DNA from 2 places in the Shewanella sp. SM68 genome. Region 1 is predicted to be linked to the other one. Evidence: riboswitches for the same ligand, from Rfam matches in the RefSeq annotation. Region 1 holds a riboswitch; the other holds the start of a gene.
The links. Region 1 has a riboswitch for cyclic di-GMP ahead of gbpA (N-acetylglucosamine-binding protein GbpA). Riboswitches for the same ligand answer to the same signal wherever they lie in the genome.
Positions count from the first base shown of each region.

Region 2: linked by a shared signal. The riboswitch ahead of L5M40_RS16450 (glycosyl hydrolase family 18 protein) and the one ahead of gbpA (N-acetylglucosamine-binding protein GbpA) in region 1 are both predicted to bind cyclic di-GMP.

Region 1 covers NZ_JAKKRU010000004.1:132,621-145,102, forward strand. Annotated here, with positions in the region: gene L5M40_RS08580 (S46 family peptidase) at 1-94, opposite strand, end outside; gene L5M40_RS08585 (aromatic amino acid transport family protein) at 363-1,538, opposite strand; gene gbpA (N-acetylglucosamine-binding protein GbpA) at 2,100-3,545, opposite strand; cyclic di-GMP riboswitch class I at 3,669-3,768, opposite strand; gene L5M40_RS08595 (TMEM165/GDT1 family protein) at 4,179-4,733, shown strand; gene norR (nitric oxide reductase transcriptional regulator NorR) at 4,784-6,391, opposite strand; gene norV (anaerobic nitric oxide reductase flavorubredoxin) at 6,618-8,147, shown strand; gene norW (NADH:flavorubredoxin reductase NorW) at 8,140-9,306, shown strand; gene katB (catalase KatB) at 9,423-10,898, opposite strand; gene L5M40_RS08620 (YgjV family protein) at 11,226-11,468, opposite strand; gene L5M40_RS08625 (PaaI family thioesterase) at 11,551-11,988, opposite strand; gene L5M40_RS08630 (hypothetical protein) at 12,094-12,482, opposite strand, start outside.
Region 2 covers NZ_JAKKRU010000010.1:128,708-141,189, forward strand. Annotated here, with positions in the region: gene L5M40_RS16420 (hypothetical protein) at 1-863, shown strand, start outside; gene L5M40_RS16425 (DEAD/DEAH box helicase) at 981-2,282, opposite strand; gene L5M40_RS16430 (methyl-accepting chemotaxis protein) at 2,644-4,212, opposite strand; gene L5M40_RS16435 (HD-GYP domain-containing protein) at 4,744-6,009, shown strand; gene L5M40_RS16440 (aminopeptidase P family protein) at 6,183-7,970, opposite strand; gene L5M40_RS16445 (ROK family protein) at 8,364-9,149, shown strand; cyclic di-GMP riboswitch class I at 9,499-9,587, shown strand; gene L5M40_RS16450 (glycosyl hydrolase family 18 protein) at 9,701-12,307, shown strand; gene L5M40_RS16455 (FKBP-type peptidyl-prolyl cis-trans isomerase) at 12,440-12,482, opposite strand, start outside.

The DNA.
Region 1 (12,482 bases):
CCATAGCAGGCAGTTGATGGGGCTGCCACATACCTTCGTCAGCCTGTGCGCCAAAACTAGCGGCCACGGCAACTGTGAGTAACCATTTTTTCATTGTGTTAAGTCCGTTTTATGTGAATGAAGCCACGCGCAAGCTGGGCCATTTTCTCGTTTTAATAGCGTTGTTTTAATTTTAAATAACTGTGCTAAAACCCAGCATCACTTGCTTTAAAACCTAAAAAGCAAAAAGTCAGGCCGAGGCCTGACTTTATCACATGCGACACTCTCTATAACAGACTCTGAAAAACTCGCTTACAAAGCAAATACATTTAATCAAAGTTACTCAGCCGCGTTCGCTAAAAAAAACCACCTATTGCAATGAATTAGATCCCAACAAATAGCTGAGCACCCACAATCACGGCACCTAACAAGCCAGCAATGACTAACGCAAAAGATCCGCCAGACACTTGATAACCCCCAAGCTGCGACTGACGTTGACGCAGTGCCATAACAATTGGCAAGAAGATGATCATCACGACCAATGGTACGGCCGCAAATCCCAGTACCGCCACAAAGCCTTCAGGCAAATACAAGGCACACAAAACAGGCGGAATAAAGGTCAGTAACCAAGTTTGAATACGGCCGGCAAACGTTTCTTTGGCGCGAGTTAATTCGGCGATAAAGTCATATAAACTTAAGGTCACACCGAGGAATGAGGTCACTAAGGCTAAATCAGCGAATAATGAAATACATTTGCTGATCCAAGGCGTATGAGCAATATCCTGTAATGCCGTGACGAGTGAAGGTAGTGAACCTTCAAAACTATTCACCTCATATCCGCCTACTGTGCCTAAAGTCACCAATAACCACAGAACATAACAAGCAAGTGGGATAGTCGAGCCGATTAACAACACCTTACGCAGTGATACCGCATCGCCATCAAGATAACGCACTAAGGTGGCGATACAGACGTGGAAACCAAACGAAGTAAACACCACGGGAATTGCCGCCATCCAATTGCTGGTCATCGACTCGGCAATCGCACCCGTTGCCATGCTAGCAATACTGACTTCGGGCAATAAAAATAATACCACCACCACGAGCAATAGAATCATTAACGAAAATAGGAAACGTGAAACTTTATCGACCCAAGCAACACCTAGCGCCGCAAAGCCACCGAGCACGAGTGTAAATAACAACACTGCGACTTGATTATCGAGCACGATATCGAACATGTTCTTCGCTTTAAGCACTAATAACGAAGAGCCGCCGGTGAGATAAGCCGCGGTCAAGGCAAATAATAAACTCAGGAAAGAAGCACCTTGAATTATTTGACCTTTTTTACCCAGTAACTTACCCGTAATAGCATGCACGTTATCCCCCACGCCAGTGCGTAAGTTAATTTCGAGCATAAGTAATGAGGTATAGGCGGACACGCCCCAAATAACGACGAGTAACACTAAAGCAGGGATAATACCTAAAGCCGCTGTGGCTAAAGGTAACGCTAACATACCTGCGCCAATGGCCGTCCCGGCAACGATGGCGATCGAGCCTAACATTTTTGAATTCACACAATAGTCCTGTTCAATAATTAATTATTATTTTATTTGAGTAAGATTTGAACCGATAAAGCCTTGCGTCTTAAATCGAAATAAGCGACACATCACTTAAAGCATCCAATCAGATCTCGACCTAGCAGATCAATTGGCCCCAATAGCTTTTGAATGTTTCAACCCAGTAGCCATTGAGGCTAACTAAATCGATTATTGAAAAATGGCATGACTTTCAATTGTGATAGCCCAAATTAATGTACCGATATAAGCATCGATTAAATAGATAGTTTGGGACATTAACAGAGCCAAACCCAGTGGGCAAGCCAGTTGTGAACAAAGAAGGGTAGCAAACGGTAAGGTAACAACTTAATAGCGCTGTGATAAACGAAAATAAACAAGCCAACAAAATCGCTACCTTTGTTGAGAATACCTGTAATCTTGTATTAGGCTCGAATCAAAATAAAGCCAGTCTTTTTCCATCCGATGCAGACAAAAAGGGCTTAAACACACGGATATGTTTAAGCCCAATGACACCTTTTTGAAGCTAGGTTAGCTCAAAAAGTTAATTTACAGCTCAGTCCACGCCATAGCCCAAGAAGCGCCAACACCTGGCTCAAATCCTGTGGCAGAAGCCGACCACTGCACGCAATAGCCGCTATAAGGGAATGGCTTACATTGATACACTTTGCCATTTTTAGGCTGTAACACTGTAGTACCTGCAACGTAATCTTTCACGCCTGCTGGGAATACAAAATCAGCTTCTGGTGCAGGAGCTTGATCCTTTAAGAAGAGAGCAAAGTTCTGCTGAATAACATCACCTTGTTTAGGCTCAGCTTTTACCTGCAAATGATAATGCCCAGCTTTAGGCTCAACGACGTCTAACACTAAGCTCGCGCTGGTATTGTTAACAGTTTGGCTCACAAAACCTGACGCGGTGCCATCATGGCTAAACAAATACGCTGACACTAGCATCTCAGCGTTACTGGTTACATCAAAGCTGACCTTCGCCGCACCATCGATAATTTGATAATCGTCAGCAAGTGAAGTGACTTCTAAGCTGTTGCCCGGAGCAGGAGCTAAATCAAATCCGACTTCGACACGCTCAATACCTGAGTTTTTCGCTGTAAAAATGTCATTTTTGCCATACACAGGCTCAATCACACCCGATGCATTTTTTTGTCCCGCTTTTAACTGGGACTGCTGAGCATTAATCGCACTTGCTAATAGGAAAGGCCAATTTTGTTTATCACCTTGAGTCGCATCGCTAATGGTAATGACTGTTTGCTTAGCCGTTTGCTCACCATTGGCGTCAAACACCCGGGTCATCACTTTATCGCCTGCTTTTAGATTGAGTGACGGATTGATATCCCCCACATCTTGCCATTCACTCGGCACAACAGGACCCGAGCCCAAGTTCACATCGATAGCATTGTAGAAACTATTCGTCGTATCTCCCACTTCCCACACGGCCAAGATCACTTGATAACCACTGCGACCTTCTGGCACGTAGCAGTCATGGGTCACTAACTTAGGCGGCTGTTCCATACCACCATCAACTACGCAAAAGGGTGCTAAGTCAAAGCTCGCTCGGCTCAAAGCTTGGTTTGGGTTCCAATCTTGGCGAGTTAAATAGTAACGCCAATTACGGGTGACATGATTTGCTGTGAACTGCCAACTGAACTTATTCCAGCCCGCTTTAATATCCGTCTTTGCCCAACGGCTCGGACTTTGTTCATCCAAAGGTGAAAAAGCACCATTGCCAGCACTCGCCAATTTGCCATCAGCAGGACCTGATTCAGGAAAACCCGATGGCCCCTCAACACTTTGTGGCTCCCATTGCACCGCACCACAATTGGCATTTTTACCTGTTTTACAGGCATATGAACGCGATTCAGGTGCCACAACATAACCGTGCGCCTGCGCAGAGATACTCACAAACGCATTCGTCGCCATTACTGCCGCGGCCAATAAACTCAATTTAGAAATAGGGGAAAAAACAGTAGGATTTGCCACTTTAATGCACTCCATTGATTGCCTATCATCCTAAACATAATGATAGGCTTAGATATAAAAGTGGTATTTGGGCAAACAACAGCATTAAACAGCAGTCGTTTATCTTTCACAGAAATCGAATTCTGCGGCAACTCCGCTATCTTAGTTCACTAAAAAATCCATTTACAACCTTAGACCGGAAGCTTTGCGTCCTAACTTTTCAATTAGTTTGCCAAATACAGTCGTTATCATTGAGTCACTACGAGTTAACAGTATGTAACCAAGTAGAAATGACTTGGCTAAATTAGCAACAAAAGACAACGTTGTCAAAAAATAATTCATTTATATTCATTAAGTTACAGAATGTGGATCGGTATTTTTCTGACACCCGTCAAACATTTATCAGCACCTACTGTTATAAACTCGTGCTTGAAACTAAATCTTACCTAGGTATAATGCCCACCTCGCTTCGGGGGAGTAGCTAACTGGATTTCGAGCCATCGTCATCTAGGGTGAACATCAACATACTTGGCAACATGCCATGGTGTTCACAGCAAATCATAGATTTGCCCAGCAAGACCTGAGCACAATGACCGCACCTAGGGGTGGACGGTTTATTGTGCTTATGTCATAACCACCCCTAAAGGATCACACTTGGAAGCCCTACTTGCCTCAACCTTTACGGTTGCTATCGCCGAAATTGGTGATAAAACTCAATTGCTTGCACTAATCCTCGCCGCAAGATTTAAAAATAAAACTGCCATTATTTTAGGTATTTTGCTGTCGACATTATTTAACCATTTTGCCGCAGCTTGGATTGGTCAATGGGCCATTAACTGGGTAAGCCCAGATCTTGCACGTTATTTAGTGGCTGCGTCCTTCTTCGCGATCGCTCTTTGGGTGTTAATCCCCGATAAAGTCGATGCAGAAGAGAGCCGTTTCTATAAAATGGGCCCCTTTCTCGCCACCTTTATCCTGTTTTTTATCGCCGAAATGGGGGATAAAACACAAATCGCAACTGTGGTATTAGCCGCAAAATACGATTCATTAACTATGGTGGTTGCAGGCACAACCTTAGGCATGCTGCTTGCTAACGTACCCGTAGTGATCGCAGGCCACTTCAGCGCCGAAAAATTACCTATGTTGTGGATACACCGTGGCTGCGCCGTATTGTTCGCACTCTTAGGCGTAGCAACACTGTTCTTCTAAGAATCGAGGCAGGGGTTTTGCTGCAGAATAAAATTTCTTCACGCAATATTTCATTCTTTTAAACCTAACCGTTTTGCAAGTCGGTGCAAATTACCTGTATCGATTTGCAATATTCTTGCACACGCAGCCCAATTTTGTTGATTCGCGGCTAAAACTTGGCGAATAAGTTGACGCTGATATCTCTCAGTCGCAGCCTTAAGCCCCAGCATAACACTGGAATTATCTTGCGATTGTCCCTCACGACAGGCCGACTCAGACCTAAATGCTAATTCACTGGCTGGCGTTGCGGCATCTGATGGTCTATCTTCGTCAACTGTTCTGTGTGCTTGATTCATCAAAGAATCGAGCTGAAAATGTTTATTACTTAAGCTGATGTAAGCCGTTTTTAGCTCGGCTTTCGCCAACACCGCAGCCCTGTGTATCGAATGCTCTAGCTCACGCACATTACCCGGCCACGTGTATTGCTCTAATAACTGCTGCGCTGCGGGTGTGATATTGATATGGGTGAGTCCTAACTTCGCTTTACAACGTTCAAGAAAAAAACCTGTCAGCATAACAATATCTTGCCCACGCTCTCTTAATGGTGCTACGTGGATAGGAAATACGCTCAACCTATGGTAAAGATCGAAACGAAAGCGCCCTTCCGTTGCCTCTTGGTGCAAAATTCGATTAGTGGCGGCAATAATCCGAGTATTAACTTTTAGGCTCTTATCACTGCCCACTCGCTGTAATTCACCGTATTGTAAAACCCTCAATAACTTAGCTTGCAGCCCCAAGGGAAGCTCCCCTATTTCATCTAAAAACAAGGTCCCCTTGTCAGCGAGTTCAAACTTGCCTTGCCTATGACTGATTGCCCCCGTAAATGCCCCTTTTACATGCCCAAATAACTCGCTTTCGGCGACGGACTCAGGCAGTGCTGCGCAGTTCAAATAGATAAGTGATTTATCGGCTCTGGTCGATTGATTATGTATCGCCGCGGCCACTAACTCCTTACCCACGCCAGTTTCGCCGGTAATTAATACCGATAAATCAGTGCCTGCCACGGCACTTATCTGCTGCTTTAGCGATTGGATCTGTGTGGATTGCCCTATGATCTCCTGCTGACTAGCAGGACGATTGAGCACCTCAGTTCCATTGGAAACTTCAACAACTTGGGATTCTAGCTGTTGCATCAATAACGCAGTATTAAGACTGGCTGCGGCCAGTGCGCTGATCACACGCAACTCGCTATCACTAAAATCATCAAACTGATGAGGGTTGAAACCATCAATGGTGAGCGCCCCAATTAAGCGATCGTTCGCGATTAGTGGTAAACCAATGCAAGCATGTACATGTAAGTTCGCACTATGATGTGGAATTAAACCATCATACGGATCAGGAAGTTCACTGTCGGCCGGGAAACGAACCACATCGCCAGCACGGGCGATAGCCTCTAATCTCGGATGTTCACTAATTTGAAAGCGCCGCCCTAACACTTCGGCAAAGAGCCCATCTATCGCCAAGGGGACAAATTGCTGCTCCCGAAATGCCAATAATGCCGCAGCATCACAATTGACACGCCGCCTGACCACTGCCAACAAACGCTCAAATCTGTCTTGCGTCGACACGCCGACAGTTAAATCTAAGGCTAACTGAGTTAAATCAGCATGGGCACTCATAGCACATCCACAGTCAAATAAAGTCATATTGACAACAGTGTAATGTCAATTTGACTAATATCAAATTGTCATTATGACATCAGCAAGTGATTTAAAATGTTGAAATACGCTAATACCAATAAAAATCAAAACCTTAAAATATTGGCATGGTGAGTGCAATAAGAGATTTAACTAAATAAGCAAGATTTACGTAGCGCATTCATTATTAATTATCACAGGTGTATTTATGACTATTCATGTAAAAAACAATATCCACTGGGTGGGTCAACGCGATTGGGAAGTGCAAGATTTTCATGGTACTGAGTACAAGATAACTAAAGGCACAAGCTACAATAGCTACCTTATCCGTGAAGAAAAAACCGTGTTAATTGATACAGTTGATCATCGGTTTAGCCAGCAATTCTTACAAAATCTTGAAGCTGAAATTAATTTAACCGACATAGACTATATTGTGATGAACCATGCAGAGGAAGACCACTCAGGCGCCCTGACTGCATTAATGGCCAAAATTCCTAACACACCAATTTACTGCAGTGAAAATGCGGTCGACTCCATTGTAGGACATCACCACCACCCAGAATGGAATTTCATTACCGTAAAGACAGGTGATAGTTTAGCAATAGGCAATGGTAAGCAACTGATATTTATCGAAGCACCTATGTTGCATTGGCCAGATAGCATGATGACATACCTCACCGAAGATGCGGTTTTATTCAGTAACGATGCCTTTGGCCAGCACTATTGCGATGAACATTTATTCAATGATGAGGTTGATCAAAATGAATTAATGGAGCAATGCCTACGGTACTACTCAAACATTTTAACGCCCTTTAGCAGCCTAGTAACGGCTAAAATTCACGAAGTATTAAGCTTTAATTTACCTGTAGATATGATCGCAACTTCACACGGCATTGTGTGGCGTGATAATCCTGCCCAAATTATTCACAAATATTTAGCTTGGGCCGACGCTTATCAAGAAGACCGCATCACGATTTTCTACGACTCTATGTCCAATAATACTCGCATGATGGCCGACGGTATTGCTCAAGGTATTCATGATGTTGACCCCAATGTAGCAGTAAAAGTGTATAACGTCGCACGTCATGATAAAAACGAAATCCTTGCACAGGCATTTAGGTCAAAAGGTATTTTAGTCGGCTCATCCACCATGAATAATGTGATGATGCCTAAAATTGCCGCCATGCTTGAAGAAATTACGGGCCTGCGTTTTCGCAATAAAAAGGCGGCAGCTTTTGGTAGTTATGGCTGGAATGGCGGCGCAGTCGATAGAATTCACACTCGTTTGATGGATGCTGGTTTTGAAACCTCGGTGGGATTAAAAGTCAAATGGCGTCCCGATCGAGATGCGATGCAAGAATGCCGTCAGCACGGCCAGCGAATCGCGCGAGAATGGGCATTGCGTCCCCTCGATAGCGCGAATAGTCGCTCTATCATTAATCAAGTCATGTCAAAACCTAGCCAAGCCACCACAGCCAGTCAAATAGCTGAAAATACTGCTACTAATAACGTCCCTATGACTGCACCTATTGCAACAAAAGCGTGCGAATTAAATGATACACAATCAATGATTTGCACCGTTTGCCAATGGGTTTACGACCCTGAAAAAGGAGAACCTAATCAAGATGTCATTGCTGGCACACCTTGGACTCAAGTGGCCGAAGACTTCCTCTGTCCCGAATGTGGCCTAGGTAAAAGCGTTTTCGCTGTCATAAAAAATGAGGTGACTAATGTCTAAACCTATCGTCATTATCGGCAGTGGATTCGCGGCATATCAGCTAGTCAAAACACTGCGACGTTTAAACCGCGAACAACCGATTACAGTCATCACAGCCGACTCTGGTGACGAATACCATAAACCAGATTTAAGCCATGTGTTTAGCCTTAAAAAAATGGCGTCAGACCTCATAAAATTGACCGCGACTGAATTTGCACATGAACAACAAATTGACGTGATAAATCACTGTGAAGTCATAAAAATAGATAAAGTTCGTCAGGTAGTCTGTTGCCATCAAGGACGCGAAATTGCGTACGAAAAATTAGTGCTTGCCACAGGTGCACGACCCTTTATTCCGCCTATAGAGGGGGATGGCGTCGATATCATCCACACAGTTAACAGCTTAATGGAGTATCAGGCCTGCGAAGCAGACATCCATGGCGCGAGGAGAGTACTAGTTATCGGTGCGGGTTTGGTCGGAGTTGAACTGGCAATGGACTTAGCAACTGCGGGTAAGCAAGTGTTTTTGGTCGATCCACAAGCGAGCTTAATGCCGAATATGCTACCCGAAATGTTAAGCCACAAACTGACCGCTGTACTAACGCAGCATAACATCACAGTGCAATTGCAAACCCGAGTCAGCCAACTGCAGCACCAAGATGGCAGTATCTCTGTGTGCCTAGATAATGACCAGCGGTTTATTTGTGATGCGGTTATCTGTGCAGCCGGACTGATCCCTAACAGTCAACTTGCCCAGCATGCGGGGCTAGAAGTCAATAAAGGTATCGTCGTTAACGAATGCTTACAAACCAACGATGCCCATATTTATGCGCTAGGTGATTGCGCCCAAATCAACGGCCAAAATAGGGCCTATTTGCAACCTGCGTTACTGAGCGCCAATGCGCTGGCGAACACATTACTGAACCAACCGACAGCAGTGAATTTTCCCGCCATGCTCATTAAAGTGAAAACGCCACTGTTACCTATCCAGCTCAGCGGTATAACAGTCAATGGCGTCCATCGCTGGCAAGTCGATATTGATGCTCAAGGAAGCTGTATTAAAGCATTCGACGTGGATGAAAAATTTATAGGATTTATCGTAACCGAGGATAAAATGCAGCAAGCGTTTGGATTGTTAAAGCAGCTAAATAGCCCTAACGCGGCACTCATCGCGGCCTAAGAGCACATTAACGAGAATGTTAATATTGTTGTCGCTGATAATAAAAACTGAGTAGAGGCTTTCTACTCAGTTTTATCGTTTCTACTATTTATTCAAATATTCGCAACAGCAACAGTTTAAAGACCTAATGCCAGTTTAATACGTTGTCCATAATCCGCATCGGCTTGAGTAAAATGCGCCACCATACGTTGCTGCACATCTAAACTCGCTTGACTTAATGAACCCGAAATTGTTGCCACTAGGCGCGCTTTCTCAGCTTCAGAGAAGATGCAATACAAATTACCCGCTTGGGTATAATCGTCTTGGTTATAACGACTGTAACGCGCCGCTTCACCTTCTAAACGCAATGGTGGTTCGCTAAAGTTTACTGGCTCAACCAAGGCATCAGCAGTGCTGTTCGGGCCATAGTTTGCCGAAGCGTCGCCACCAGTTTGACTGCCATGGTAAGGGCATTGTGTGCCCGCCATCGCACCTGCACGTTGATGGTGATTTGCCTTAGCGGCATGCGGGCAGTTTACTGGCAATTGGTTGTAGTTAGCACCAATGCGGTAACGCTGCGCATCGGCGTAGGCAAATAAACGCGCTTGTAACATCTTGTCTGGTGAAGCCCCGACGCCTGGGACCAAATTACTAGGTGCCAATGCCACTTGCTCAACTTCAGCAAAGTAGTTTTGTGGCAGACGATTCAGCTCTAATACACCAATCTCAAGTAATGGATAGTCGCTATGCGGCCAAACCTTAGTTAAATCAAATGGATTGATATGGTAAGTATTGGCATCCGCCTCAGGCATAATCTGCACATTAACCGTCCAACGCGGGAAGTTACCATCAGTAATAGCAACCACCATATCGCGCTGCGATGAATCGGGATCAATCCCTTTTAATTTATCAGCCTGTTCATTAGTTAAGTTGACCACGCCTTGCTGCGATTTAAAGTGGAACTTTACCCAGAAACGCTCGCCCTTGGCATTCCACAGCGAGAAAGTGTGTGAACCATAACCGTGCATTTGACGGTAGTTCGCCGGAATACCACGATCCGACATCAAAATGGTCACTTGATGCATAGCTTCAGGATTCAATGACCAAAAGTCCCACATAGCCTGCGGATCTTTTAAGTTTGTCTTAGGATTACGCTTTTGCGTATGGATAAAGTCTGGAAACTTAATCCCATCTCGTAAGAAAAAGGTCGGCGTATTGTTACCCACGATATCGTGATTACCACGGGTAGTATAAAAACGTAAACCAAAGCCGCGTGGATCGCGCTCTGCGTCGGCAGAACCCATTTCTCCACCTACGGTTGAGAAACGAATAAAGGTTTCGGTTTGCTTACCAACACCATTGAAATGGTCAGCAATGGTGTAATCGCTTAAATCTTTAGTCAGCGTAAATGTGCCGTAAACCCCAGTACCTTTAGCATGCACGATACGCTCAGGAATACGCTCACGGTTGAAATGGGCTAACTTTTCAATTAAATGCCAATCTTGCAATAGCAGAGGACCACGCTCACCCGCCGACAGTGAGTTTTGATCGTCGGCCACTGGGGCGCCGTTTTGGCTCGTTAAGTACTGACTTGTTTGATGTTGTTTACTCATGCCCTGCTCCTTAGTCTTGATTGCTGGTTAACCAGGTTTCAATTAAATCGTAAATGGTGGCCATGGTTTATCTCCTTGGCTGGCGACGTGTTGTCGATAGAGCAAGAATAGAGAATTACCACTTGAGAATAAAACAATTAAACTAGATTCATACAATCTAGAAAAAAGATTAAAGATAAGTTTGGCAAGACAGTTAATGAATTACACGGACTCACAGCCAATGGTCCGCTCACATCACTTAAGATGCTGTTGAAAAACCAAATAGCTGCTCAGGACAATGGAGCGAAGTGCGGTGCGAGAAAGCGGAGTTAAGCTAATACACTGCCATTAACTGCTGGATAAGTCGGCTTCACGATAAAGCTTAACCAAATAATAAGTGTCAATCAGCACGATAAAAAAGTTAACTAAGGCAACAGGATAAGCCCCAATTGCCACACCGTAGGCCACAAATAAAGCCGCACCAATGAGATTCCACCAGCGCAGTTTCTTAATGTTTGACATCATCAGTGATATTGCAACGACCACTGAAGCTAAATAACCAACCCATTCCCAAATTGTAGCGTTATCCATATCCAATCCTTATCTATATATTATTTAAATCAAACGATTGATACGCCAATCACACCACAGGTAATAAGCTGGCTCATTGCATTTAGCGTTTAACGACAGCCGCCGTCATCCGTGAAATACAAGTCAGTTCACCCGCGCTGTTGTGGATTAAAACCTCCCATACAGAGCTGCGCTTCCCTAAGTGGATAGGCTTAGCCGTGGCGGTTAATACCCCATTACGGGAAGCCCGTAAGTGGTTAGCGTTAATTTCTTGACCGACACAATAGTACTGCTCAAAATCCACCGCGAAATTTGCCGCATAGCTGGCAACGGTTTCAGCAAGCGCGACATTCGCGCCACCATGCACTATGCCCAAAGGGTTATGCACCGCCGGACTGGCTGGCATAGTGGCCTTCATGTAATCGTCGCCAATCTCACTGATCTCAATTCCTAAAGTCTGCATCAAGGTGCCTTTGCCACCCATACCGGCATCTAAACGCGCGCAATCCTCTAACGTTACAGCTCTAAACCAAATACTCATTGCAACTTCCTAGTCAATAAAACCAATCAGCAGTTTACTGTGAAGTGGATGAAGTTCAACTAGTTTACTCTCAGCTGGTCACATCAATATCAGCAAAAATAAGGCTCAAACTAACCAAGATTTAACGGTACTTAGCTGACTAAACCAGACAAGAAATAATCCCCACACCACGACTACACTTGGCATAATTAACGCGTCAGCTCCTAGCACCACAGCCGCTTGCTGAATGCAAAATACATAGGTCATTTGCAACAAAATAGCGATAAGCGAGGCGACCAACACTTTATAAGCAATTAATTTTCTGAATAACAATAATAGGCATCCTAGAACCCCTGAAACCACGGCAAAGCCAAACACAGCATCAACCCAAATTGGCGTCGTTTCATAGAGTTTAATTTGATCTGGGCTCATCTGTGCGAGTGCATCTGGCGTCATAGTCATTTGCATCACAAAAGCCATCAGCCCCATGATATTCCACAACAAACTGAGCGTTG
Region 2 (12,482 bases), on a different contig from region 1:
AGAAAATCTATTTTAAAAAGTCTTATATCAAAGACGAAAATGGATATATGCAAAGAATAGATAATGGAGATCAGTTTGATTGCGAGTCTGGGACTACACACTATTCTAATGACGGTTTATCTAATGCAGAAATACTAACAATTGAACAGAGTGGTTATCCTGTTAATCAGATAATCAAATATAGTCATGATGAATGTATTAACGCTTATAAAACGTTGCTTGAGCATCCTCACTTATCGATTGAGAATTTGATTTCGGCATATATATGTGGCTTTTCAAGTTTTCCAAGAGGAAGACAACCCATATTAAGTTATTTGTTCGCTCAAGCAGTTCCCGAACATAAAATAGTTAGCGAAGGGGATGTTTGTCCCGTTTGCTCTATAAGAAGAAATGTTTGGATAGAAAAAGGACATAAAATATTCAGTTGCTATGCCGGAAGTGTATGGAACGAAAGGTGGTGTGGTAATCTTGTTGAATTAGAGGAGTTTACTGCCATTCCCCCTTGTACTCCTACACCAGAGGATATCAGTATATTGACATCGTTAATCGATATGATCCGTCAAGCTCCTCAAGATGAAACACCCGGAAAATTAGAACAGCGCATCAAGAAAGCTAAAATTATTCCTAACTATGAGAAATATAGTTTTCGCGGACAATTAATGGTATTGGCTGAATTGGGAATTATGCCAAATCCGTATGTAAAACCTTTATATGATGGATTCACCCATTTTACCGATATCTGTAGTGTGAAATACCCTGGAAGTACTCGATCGGATATTATGCTTCCTCTCGCGGGGTGGCGAGGCGAAAATAGTATAAATGAAACAAGGCTTCAAGCGTTATTGGGTAACATAATACGGTGAGATAAAGGTTACCAAGGTTATTATTGAGTGAGTATAAAAAAGCGTCCGGTTATGGACGCTTTAAAATCGCTGTTTTATCAATATTGACAAACACTGATAATATCAATCAACGGATAATTACTTAAGTTTTTTTGCCTTGCTCGGTGCTTGACCCACCTTCATTTTTACGCGGCGGCCCTGCATGTTTTTCTCAGCAGCAACTTGAGCGCCGACGTTGTCGGTTCTTTGTTGCTTTTTGGCAAAACTGCGGCGGGTTTGTAATTGCTTTAATAGCAATTCGCGGCTGCCAACTTCATAACCTGGCACAGTGACGCGGCGAATCTGTTGGCCAATCAATTTTTCGATATCGGCTAACGTGCGCTCTTCTTCGCGGCTCACAAATGAAATGGCTACGCCTGTTTTTCCTGCACGGCCTGTACGACCGATACGGTGTACATAATCTTCTGCGAGGAAAGGTAAGTCATAGTTGACTACGTATTCAAGGCTTGGGATATCAAGACCACGGGCGGCGACTTCGGTGGCAACCAGTACGCGCACATCACCCGCCACAAACTCACGCAGGGCGCGGCGACGACTGCCTTGGCCTTTTTCACCGTGGACCACTTCAGATGGGATACCATCTAAGTTTAATTCTTTGACTAGCGTATCGGCGGCTTCACGGGTCGCAGTAAATACCAATACCTGTTGCCAGTTTTTCTTGCCGATAAGCTCAGAAAGCAGTTCGCGTTTACGGCGTTGTTCAACCGGATAAACCACTTGGCTAACGGTGTCGGCTGTAGTGTTTTGTTTATCAACGCTGATCACTTGCGGTTTAACCATCATGTCGTTGGCGAGTTTTTTCACGGCACTTGAGAAAGTGGCCGAGAACAACAGGTTTTGACGCTTCTTATTTACCGCTTGAAGGATTTTTTGGATATCGGCGCTAAAGCCCATGTCGAGCATGCGATCGGCTTCGTCTAGCACTAAAAAGTCGACGTTCGACAGGCTTAAGTTACAGGCGGTAAGGTGCTCAAGTAAGCGACCTGGGGTGGCAACAATCACATCGGCGCCGCGTTTCAGCTTTTGCGCTTGAGTCTCGATCTTTACGCCGCCGTAAATGGTTAAGACACTGAAGTTTAAGTACTTGCAGTAAGCCGTAACGTTGTCTGCCACTTGAGCTGCAAGCTCACGGGTCGGCGTAAGGATCAATACGCGGGCATTCGACTTTAGCGTTTCGCTTGGCTTTTCAACCATCTTTTGCAGGATCGGCAGCGCGAAAGCGGCGGTTTTACCTGTACCGGTTTGGGCACTGGCTAAGACATCTTGGCCGCGGCGGATAGCAGGTATCGCTTGCTGCTGAATAGGCGTCATTTGTTGATAACCGCAATCTGAGATAGCGCGCAAAATCTCGGGGGAAAAACTAAAAGATTCAAATCTCATTTTGGATTCCTATCGTTCACTTATTCAAACATTCAAGCGCCACTAGCCTCTTTATCACTCGTCTAAAGGAGAGAGGTGTACCGGCTGGCTCATTCTTCCACACAGATTTTATAAGAAAAATGGCGGGCGCGGAGTATAGCAAAAATTTCGGTTAAAACCTGTACTTTTTAGTGTTTTGGCATTTTATCTGCATCATTTCATCAGGAGGGGATAAAAGGTTTGGCACTGGTTCAGGTGGGCTAGGTCTTATTGATCTATACAAGGGTTGAGTAAAATATGGACTCAACAATATGGATTAAAGCTCGCTACATTAGAAAATACCGCAACCTAGGCTACGGTATTTTGGATCTTGTACTTATGTTTAACCGAAGGTGCGCCTCAGGCCGAGGGCTTTTTCGGCATTGTGTTTAAGAAGATGGGCTGCATCACCAATCAGATGGGTTGCGGCTAAGTTCTCGGCGCTGGCATGGGTGATGGAGTGAATATTACTGGCGATCTCATTGACCACTTGACGCTGTTGATCGGCTGCCACTGCATTTTGTTGGGCAAAGGTGTGGATATCACTCACTTCTTGGTAAATGGTGTTTACATTGTCGGCGGACAGTTGAATATCGCTGGCACAACGCTCCGCATGTTGACGGCTTTGTTCCATTTCTTTGGCCCATGCGTTGAGCATAGTGAACATCTTATCGACACTCTTAGAAATACTGTTGGTTGATAGCTGGGTTCTGCTCGATAGGGCGCGTACTTCATCGGCGACCACGGCAAACCCACGGCCTTGTTCACCCGCACGGGCAGCTTCAATCGCGGCATTGAGGGCGAGGAGATTAGTTTGCTCGGCAATAGAGTCAATTTCGCCCATCGCATTAGCGACTTGCTCGGCTTCTTTATTTAATTGATGGGCATTGTTGGTGGCATCGGCAACAGACTTTGCCAGTTGCTCCATTTTTTGAGTGTTGGCCTTCATGTTGGCACTGCTTTTAAGGCAGAGATCATAGGCGGTATTGATGCTGGTAGAGGTGAGATGGGTATTCTGCGCCACTTCTGTGATGGTTGAACTCATTTCTTCCATCGCGCCAGAGAGCTGTTCTAGCTGACTTTTCTCCTGATCTAGGCTGACATAGGTTTGCTCGGTCGCAACCACTAATTGATCGGCAATTGCATGTAATTGATTGGCTTGATCTTGGGTGCGCCCAAGTACGCCATTCATTTTGGCCTGTAGCATGATGAGCTGGAAATCGAGAATAGAAGAGGTATCTGCACCCGAGTAAATGTAACGACTGATAGAGTCATATTTGGTTTGCATTTCAATCAGTTTAGCGGGAATACGAAAAGCCTCATCGTAGAAAATGGCGAGGTTTAAACTCATCAGAATCGCCCCTGCGATAATCACGCCCCAGCCCCAAAAGTAGCCAGCGATCAGTAAACCTGTGGAGGCGACAACCGCAGATACGATACGTTTTTGCATTAAACTTAAGGGTTTAGGAATGGATTTGTCTAATTTGAGTCTTTGGTAAATCTCATTAGCTTTCGTGACGTAGGCGACTTGAGGCTGAATGCGCACCGATTGGTAACCGACAATAATGCCGTTTTCAAACAAGGGAGACACAAAGGCATCGACCCAATAGAAGCCACCATTTTTACAGCGGTTCTTGACTATGCCGCGCCAAGATTGGCCTGACTTAAGTTTTCCCCACATTTCCTTAAAGGCGGCACTCGGCATATCTGGATGGCGCACCATATTGTGGGCACTGCCAATTAATTCTTGATCGCTATAGCCTGAGACTTCGGCAAAACGGGCGTTAACGTAAGTGATGATACCGCGAGTATCAGTGGTGGAAATGAGTTCATCTTGTGGTGTTAGGCGGATTTCTTGATCTGATCTCTGTGTATTAACTATTTTATTTGCTGAGGCGTTACTCTGGCTCATTTAGTGTGTCCATTCAGGGCCGATGTGGTTCATTAGGGTTCAGGGCGCGGTGTTAGGCGCGAATTTTCTTGTGCTGACTCTCATCGGAGTAAGCTTGTTATGTGATAAGAGTATCATTTTTGTGTGGGTATAGGAGAGCGGTTTCTCATGGCTGACTAGTGAAAATCAATCGTTCGTCGTATTTATAAGCTATTGCAATATATAAAGTTTTTAAGTAGTGAGAATATGATGTTAAACGAGCGTTTATCCTGTTAAATCGTTAATTCTAGTATTTTGTATAGGGTTATTCTTTTATGTCTTGAGTGGGTATTTGTCATTCATCTTAAATATAAATTATGTTCGATGATATTGGACTAATGTCGTTGATTCGGCTTGATATCGCAGTATTCATGGAGCGCCTTATTGGCCTTAGTCTATTCTTTAATGGGCAACAAAAGATGGCTTATTTCTCCTTGCTTCAGCGGTGTATCTTGATTTTGCTCTTCTACTTCATTAGCTCACAGCGGGAATGCTACATAAGAGGAACTTCCCATGGCGATATCACTTAGGCGTGGTGTAACTAAATTAGCCACAGCGTCCTTGGGAACAGCGGCGGCACTGCCACATTGGCGACGTTTGATCTTTGAACGTTTATTTGGCTTTCTAGCGATTCTCTGCGTGCCTGTATATATCACTAGTGTGTATTTATGCATCATCGCTGATCTCTGGTTTATGGTGGTATTTGATACGCTGGCTTATCTGTTTTTACTGCTTTTACTGTATTTTCCTAAGCTTGCTGATAGTACGCGTTTTGGCTGTGGCTGCTTGCTGGGTTTTGCTATCGGCATCGGTTTTTTAATTGCGATTGGCCCTTCGGGAGCTGGTTTTTTCTGGTTATTTATTTTCCCGCCGTTAGTCGGTATTTTTTTAGGCAATCGAGCCAGCTTATATGCCCAGTGTTTGAATGGGCTAAGTTTGGTATTGATTGGTTTTGCCTATCATTTTAATTGGCTCAATTGGCCTGAAACCCAAGGTTATAGTGTCGGTATTTGGGCCGTTGTCGTGGTCAATTTTATCGTGACCAATGCTATGTTGACGTTAACCATCACTTATTTATTAGGTAAGTTGGCTGACGCACTCGATTCAACCTTAGCATCACGCCAAGCTACCGTATTAGGCTTAGCTAAACTCGCCGAATACAGAGATAACGAAACGGGCGCGCATTTGCTACGTATGCGGCAGTATTCGAAAATGCTTGCGTCGCAGCGACTACTGGCCGCCAATCCTCCTGCAGAATTGAACGAAGATTATATTCAAGACATTAGTTTGTCGGCCATTTTGCACGATATAGGTAAAGTCGGTATTGCCGATGCGATTTTGCTTAAACCGGGTAAATTAACGCCGCAGGAGTTTGAGCAAATTAAAGCTCATCCTGTGATCGGGGGACAAGTGCTACGCAGTTTGTTGGAATATGCGCCCCAATGTACTTTTATTCAGATGGGTCGCGATATTGCCTCGGGTCACCATGAAAAGTGGGATGGTAGTGGTTATCCCCTTGGTTTGAAAGGTGAAGATATTCCACTTTCGGCGAGGATAGTGGCCCTAGTTGATGTTTATGACGCGCTGACTTCTCCCCGATGTTATAAGCGGCCCTTTAGCCACCAAGAGGCTATCGACTTAATTATTGAAGGCAAAGGTCAGCATTTCGACCCTGAATTAGTCGATTGTTTTATTGAAATTCATCAGGACTTTGAAGTGTTGTCTAAAGCATCGCTGGATGATGCTTATCAGCCGATGGCACAACCTACTATGGTTTAGCGACTCATGTTTTTAAATCGTGTTTTGAAATCATGGTTTTGAAATAAGGCGTGGGTTTTAAAACACACAGATAGCGCTAAAAAAACGCCCAATGCTAATTGCCTTGGGCGTTCTATTTTATAGTGTCTAAGTGACTAATATAACGACTTAAATCGCTACTTATCAGCGGAGTGCTAAATTGCTTTAGTCACTTGAGTTAACCAAGCCAGTTCATCACCCGACATTAACGGAGAAAGTGTATTGAAGACTTGCTGATGATAAGCATTAAACCAGTCTATTTCCGCTTGCGTTAACAGGCTCTTATCAATAAGGCGCGCATCCATAGGGATCATCGTCAGTGCATCGAACTCATACATTTCACGCTCAGCCCCTTTAAGTGCTTCACAGTGCTGAACGACGACGAGGTTTTCTAGGCGAATACCGAAATCGTCGGCGCGGTAGTAACCCGGCTCGTTGGAAAGCACCATGCCGGGCATCAATGCGATACCGTTGACATTTTTACCTATGCGCTGCGGACCTTCGTGCACACTTAAAAAATGACCCACACCATGGCCTGTACCGTGATCGTAATCAAAACCATGTTGCCATAAATATTGGCGGGCGAATGCATCGAGCTGCTGGCCTGAGGTGCCTTTCGGGAAGCGAGCTTGGTCGAGGGCAATATGACCTTTTAGCACCAGCGTAACCATTTTTTTATGCTCATCGGTCACTTCACCTATCGCAATGGTACGGGTCACATCTGTCGTGCCATCAATATACTGAGCGCCAGAATCCACTAAGTAGATGCTGTCCATTGTCATCATGGCTGGTGTGCCATTGTTGTGATTGTAATGGCACATAGCGGCATTAGGACCGGCAGCTGAAATCGTGTCGAAACTTGGCTCGCGGTAACGCTCATCTTCTAGGCGAAAGCTTTCCAATTTATCCGCAAGGGTGCCTTCATCGTGCATACGATTGGCTGCCACTTCGGCATCGAGCCATGCAAGGAATCGACTCACTGCGACGCCATCGCGGATATGACAGGCACGCATGCCGGCCAGTTCTGCGGCGTTTTTCTGCGCTTTAGGTAAAGCGACAGGATCGATTCCAGCAATTAATTTTGCTCCTGCCTCACGGGCAATGTTTTGTGCCCAAGCGTTTGCAGAATTCGGATCGGCAAGTAGTTTTACATCCTGCATGCTGGCGAGTGTATCGGCAAGAGATGCCTCGTCCTTAAAGCTTACGCCAGCACCAACATGCTCCTCAATGCCCTCTGGGAGTTTGCTTAAATCGGTGAAAAGCTGCATATCGCCATTGGCGTGGAGCAGGGCACTGCCGAGTACAACGGGCAGGCGTGGTACATCATTGCCGCGAATATTGAGTAGCCAGCAGAAAGAATCTAAGGCGGCGATTAAGGCGACATCACCACCGGCTTTTTTTACTAATGCACCAATTTCAATGCGTTTTTGCAGGCTGGTTTTACCAGCACTCTCGTTGCTAAACAAAGTGATAGGCGCGTTCGACTGTGCTGGCCGATTCTGCCAATGCAAATCGATAGGGTTTTGTTCAACTGCAACTAATTCGATTTGGGATTTATTTAAGGTTGCTTTGGCATTTTCATACCAAGCTAAGGTGTGTAAGCGCGCATCGAAACCAACGCGAGACCCTGCTGGTAGCGTGTCACATAACCACTCAATTTGTGGTGTATCGGTTAGGCTTTCATAACTGAAAAGTGTGGCATCGACTTGTAAACGAACTTGAACCGTATAGCGGCCATCGGTAAATATTGCGGCTTTATCTTTCAATACGATAGCCATACCCGCCGAACCGGTAAAGTTGGTTGCCCAGTACAAACGTTCGTTATGTGCTGGCACATATTCGCCCAGATATTCGTCGGCACGGGGAATAATAAAAGCATCGAGATTAGCAGATGTTAATTCGTTACGAATAGCACCGAGACGGTTAGCGATTGATTGTGACATAAGGGCTCCAATAGAGACTGGCATGCTATGCGAGTCGGTAGGCGAAGATCGCCTAAGGATGAGTAGGTTTATGTTGATTTGAGTTTTAACCGGCTTGGATTATCGCAAGTCTAGCGCGCTAGATGCAAGGGTAGCGAATAAAGGATTTTGTATACAATCGTGAATTTGTGCAGGTAAGACGCTCGAGGTTATGGAGTTTGTTGTTAATTTATTTATGTGATTTTGAGCATGAAAAGTGAATTAAATAAAAGGTTGGTCATGTTTTAATTAGGACTTGTTCCTTAAAAATTAGCAACTTAAGTTTTATTCAATCGCTAACATTTGGACCCTATGCTAACATTTGCCATCTCTACTCGGGGTCAGAGTGGGGCACATGTATCAGTGGAGTAAGCGATGCAAATACTAACAATAGATGTGGGCGGTACCAAAGCCCTGTTCGAACTTCAGCTCGCGGGACATACAGAACAATATAAAATCCCCACAGGTGAAGGTTTTAAAATTGAAGAGTTAAATAATCAAATTGCGGCGTTTGAACGTGATTATGATTTACAGCATTACCAACTAGCGATTGCCGTACCTGGACTGGTACAAAATAATCGTTTGGTTTCTTGTAAATCTTTACCTGGACTCAATGGATTGAGCTTCGATACAGTCAAAACCCAGGGTGAGCTTAAGTTTATCTGCAACGATATCGATGCGGGTATGCAAGCGACTTGTGATGCGAAATATGCCTGTGAGTTATTGGTCATGTGCGGCACTGGGATCGGTATGTCTATTGCCTTTAATGGACAAGTCTTTACGGGAGCGACGGGCGTGGCGGGGGAGTTGGGGCCTTGTCGCGTGATGACAGAATCTGGTGAGTTTAGTTTAGAGCAACTGGCCAGTGGCGATTCAGTGCGCAGCCGCAAAATCTCCACTCAGGATGATTTATATCGCGCGGGCAGTTATCTCGGCATGGGATTAGCGTGGGCGGTTAATTTATTTAATCCCAATCGAATTTGGCTTGCTGGCGGTATGATGAATAGCGCTCCTTACTACAAAGGCTGCCTCGAAAGCTTAAAGCAAATGGCATTGAGCGCGCCCTTAGCTGAGATGAAAATCAATCGTGTCGATGATATGGAAACCTTGGTTTGCCGCGGTTTATCTGTGATGCTCGCAAGGGACTATCCTCGTGCATAAGGATCATAAATGCCCCGCGCATAAGGATCATCATGTTGCTCGACAATGGTTTGCGCCATGAATGTTTAGTGATTGAGGTTTAGCTGCATAAGCGACGTAAATTGTGAAATATAAAGCAGGACTTATGATGCCTTTGGCATATCGAGTCCTGTTTTTTTATTCTTAAAGTATTCAGATGATCCTCATTACCCAAAGTAAATATTAGCGATAGTTTAATTTGCATAATTCCTTTCTTATCAGATGCCTAGTTCTATTTACGATTTTAGCCAATAACACAGTTGATAATATTTTGTTGCAATTTTATTGCGCTTACGCTTATGCTGATATTTGCAATGACAACGTTGTCATTGTGTGTAAAAGGCAAACCAGTTGAAAAACTGGGACGCAAAGCCTCCGGTCTAAGGGTTCGTCTGTACCTATGATAGCGGGGATACCACAGGTTTTTCTTCGTGCAGTTGTCAGTCGTTTTGCATGGTTTTAAGAGAGTGCTGTTTCCTGTCTACGCTTTGTTTGCCTTATTGATTCATATAAAAATTCAATAGGGATATCTCATGTTCAAGACTCAAATTTCAACATCAGCCTTGCTAGTGGCATCAGCGCTGGCATCTACCATCAGTGCCAGCGCTGATGCAGCGGCGCCCGGTAAACCGACTTTAGGTTGGGGCGAAACTAAGTTCGCTATTATTGAAGTGAATCAAGCGGCTACCGCTTACAATCAATTAGTTACGGTGAAAGATGCCGCCGATGTCTCCGTCAGTTGGAACCTTTGGAGTGGCGATGTGGGCAATAAAGCCCAAGTGTTGCTCAACGGCAATGTGGTTTGGGAAGGCCCATCTGGCGCGTCGGGAATCGCTAACTTTAAGGTGAACAAGGGCGGCCGTTATCAGATGCAAGTACAACTGTGTAACAGCGATGGTTGTACGGCGAGTGATGCTAAACAAATCCTCGTGGCTGATACTGACGGCAGCCATTTAGTGCCACTCAATGCTCCCCTAAAAGAAAACAACCGTCCCTATGCTAATAAATCAGGCAAAGTGGTGGGAGGTTACTTTGTCGAATGGGGCGTATACGGTCGTAAATTCCCGGTCGATAAGATACCTGCGCAAAACTTAACCCATATTTTATATGGCTTTACCCCAATTTGTGGTGGTAATGGCATCAATGATAGCTTGAAAGAAATCGAAGGCAGTTTCGAAGCGTTGCAACGTGCTTGTAGTGGTCGTGGTGATTTTAAAGTTGCGATTCACGATCCTTGGGCGGCGATTCAAATACCGCAGGCGGGAGTGAGTGAGCATTCAGATCCTTACAAAGGTAACTTCGGTCAATTGATGGCACTTAAGCAAGCACATCCAGATTTGAAGATTTTACCTTCGGTCGGTGGTTGGACCCTCTCGGATCCCTTCTTTTTCTTCGGTGATAAAGCCAAGCGCGATATCTTTGTCGCTTCGGTGAAAGAGTTTCTACAGACATGGAAATTCTTCGATGGCGTTGATATCGACTGGGAATTTCCAGGGGGGAATGGCGCTAACCCAAATTTAGGTAATGCCAATGACGGTGAAACCTATGTGACTCTGATGCGTGAACTGCGGGCGATGCTTGATGAACTAAGCGCCGAAACGGGTCGTACCTATGAGCTGACCTCAGCCATTAGCGCTGGTGACGATAAAATTCAAAAAGTCGATTATCAGGCTGCTCAGCAGTACATGGATTACATCTTCTTGATGAGTTACGACTTTAATGGTGGTTGGACTAATACTGAACTCGGCCATCAAACCAATCTGTATGAAGCGAGTTGGGATCCCAATACCCGTTACACCACAGCTAATGGCGTTAATGCGCTGTTAGGCCAAGGTGTGACCCCAGGGAAAATTGTGGTCGGTGCCGCTATGTATGGCCGCGGCTGGACAGGTGTTAATGGCTACAGTGGTAATAATCCTTTCACGGGGACGGCAACGGGCAAAGTGAAAGGTACTTGGGAAGCTGGTGTGGTGGATTATCGTCAGATAGCGAACGACTATATGGGAAGTGGTTGGACTTACAGTTACGACGAAACAGCTGAGGCGCCATCTTTGTTCAAGGCATCTACTGGCGATTTAATCACTTTCGATGATGCTCGTTCAGTTAAAGCCAAGGGGCAATATGTGCTTTCTAATCAACTTGGTGGGCTTTTTGCGTGGGAACTTGATGCCGATAATGGTGACATTCTGAATGCCATGCACGAAGGTTTAGGTCATGGTGAAGGCACCACTCCGCCAGTGAATAAAGCGCCCATTGCCAATGCTGGCGCGGATGTGAATGTCACCGGTCCCGCCGATGTGACGCTCAATGGTAGCGGTTCGCGCGATCCTGAGAATAACGCGCTGACGTATCTTTGGACGCAAGTGTCTGGCCCAACTATTACCATCGCAAACGCGGATATGGCGAATGCGGCGATTCAATTGGGTGCAACATCTGCCGATGTCGTCTATGGTTTTAGCCTTAAAGTCACCGATCCTGAAGGGTTATCTGCCACAGATTCAGTGACAGTAACCAATAAGGCAGATACACCGAACCAAGCACCTGTAGTGACTCTGGCTCCGACTGCGACAGTTGAAGCGGGTAAAACCGTCAGTATAGTAGCGAGTGCCTCCGATGCAGATGGTGATGCCTTAACCTACGCTTGGACTGTGCCCGCAGGCGTGTCGGCAACCGGGCAAAATAGTGCCACGTTAGTGGTTACTGGCCCCAATGTTACCGAAGCGACCCTCTATGGTTTGAGCGTGTTGGTTTCCGATGGTGCCTTAGATGCAAGCGCATCGACTAATCTGACTGTGACGCCAAAAGTGGTTGGTGGTGGGTGCGATGCAACCGATCCCAATGCCGGTAACTATCCTGCTTGGCAAACCAGTGTGGTATACAACACGGGTAATACTGTGAGTCATAGTCAGTTGGTATGGAAAGCAAAGTATTGGACTCAGGGCAATACGCCATCTCGCACCGCAGACCAATGGCAGCTACTCAGCCAAGTTGATCTCGGTTGGGATGCGGGTGTGGTGTATAACGGCGGTCAAACTACTCGCTATAACGGTCGTGTTTGGAAGGCGAGTTACTGGACTAAAGGTGATGTACCGGGTGTTGCAGCAGTATGGGTTGATATTGGCGCGGCAACCTGCCAGTAATTATCCAAAATTTTGATATTATTGGTTAAAAAATAAAGCCCTGCGAAGATTCAGGGCTTTTTTCTTTATTAAGCGTTAGGTTTTTTTATGAATACAGCCGAATGCGTTAAGACAGACTCATTGAAGACTGATTTAATCAATCTTAAGCAGTTCCACATCAAAAATTAACACAGAA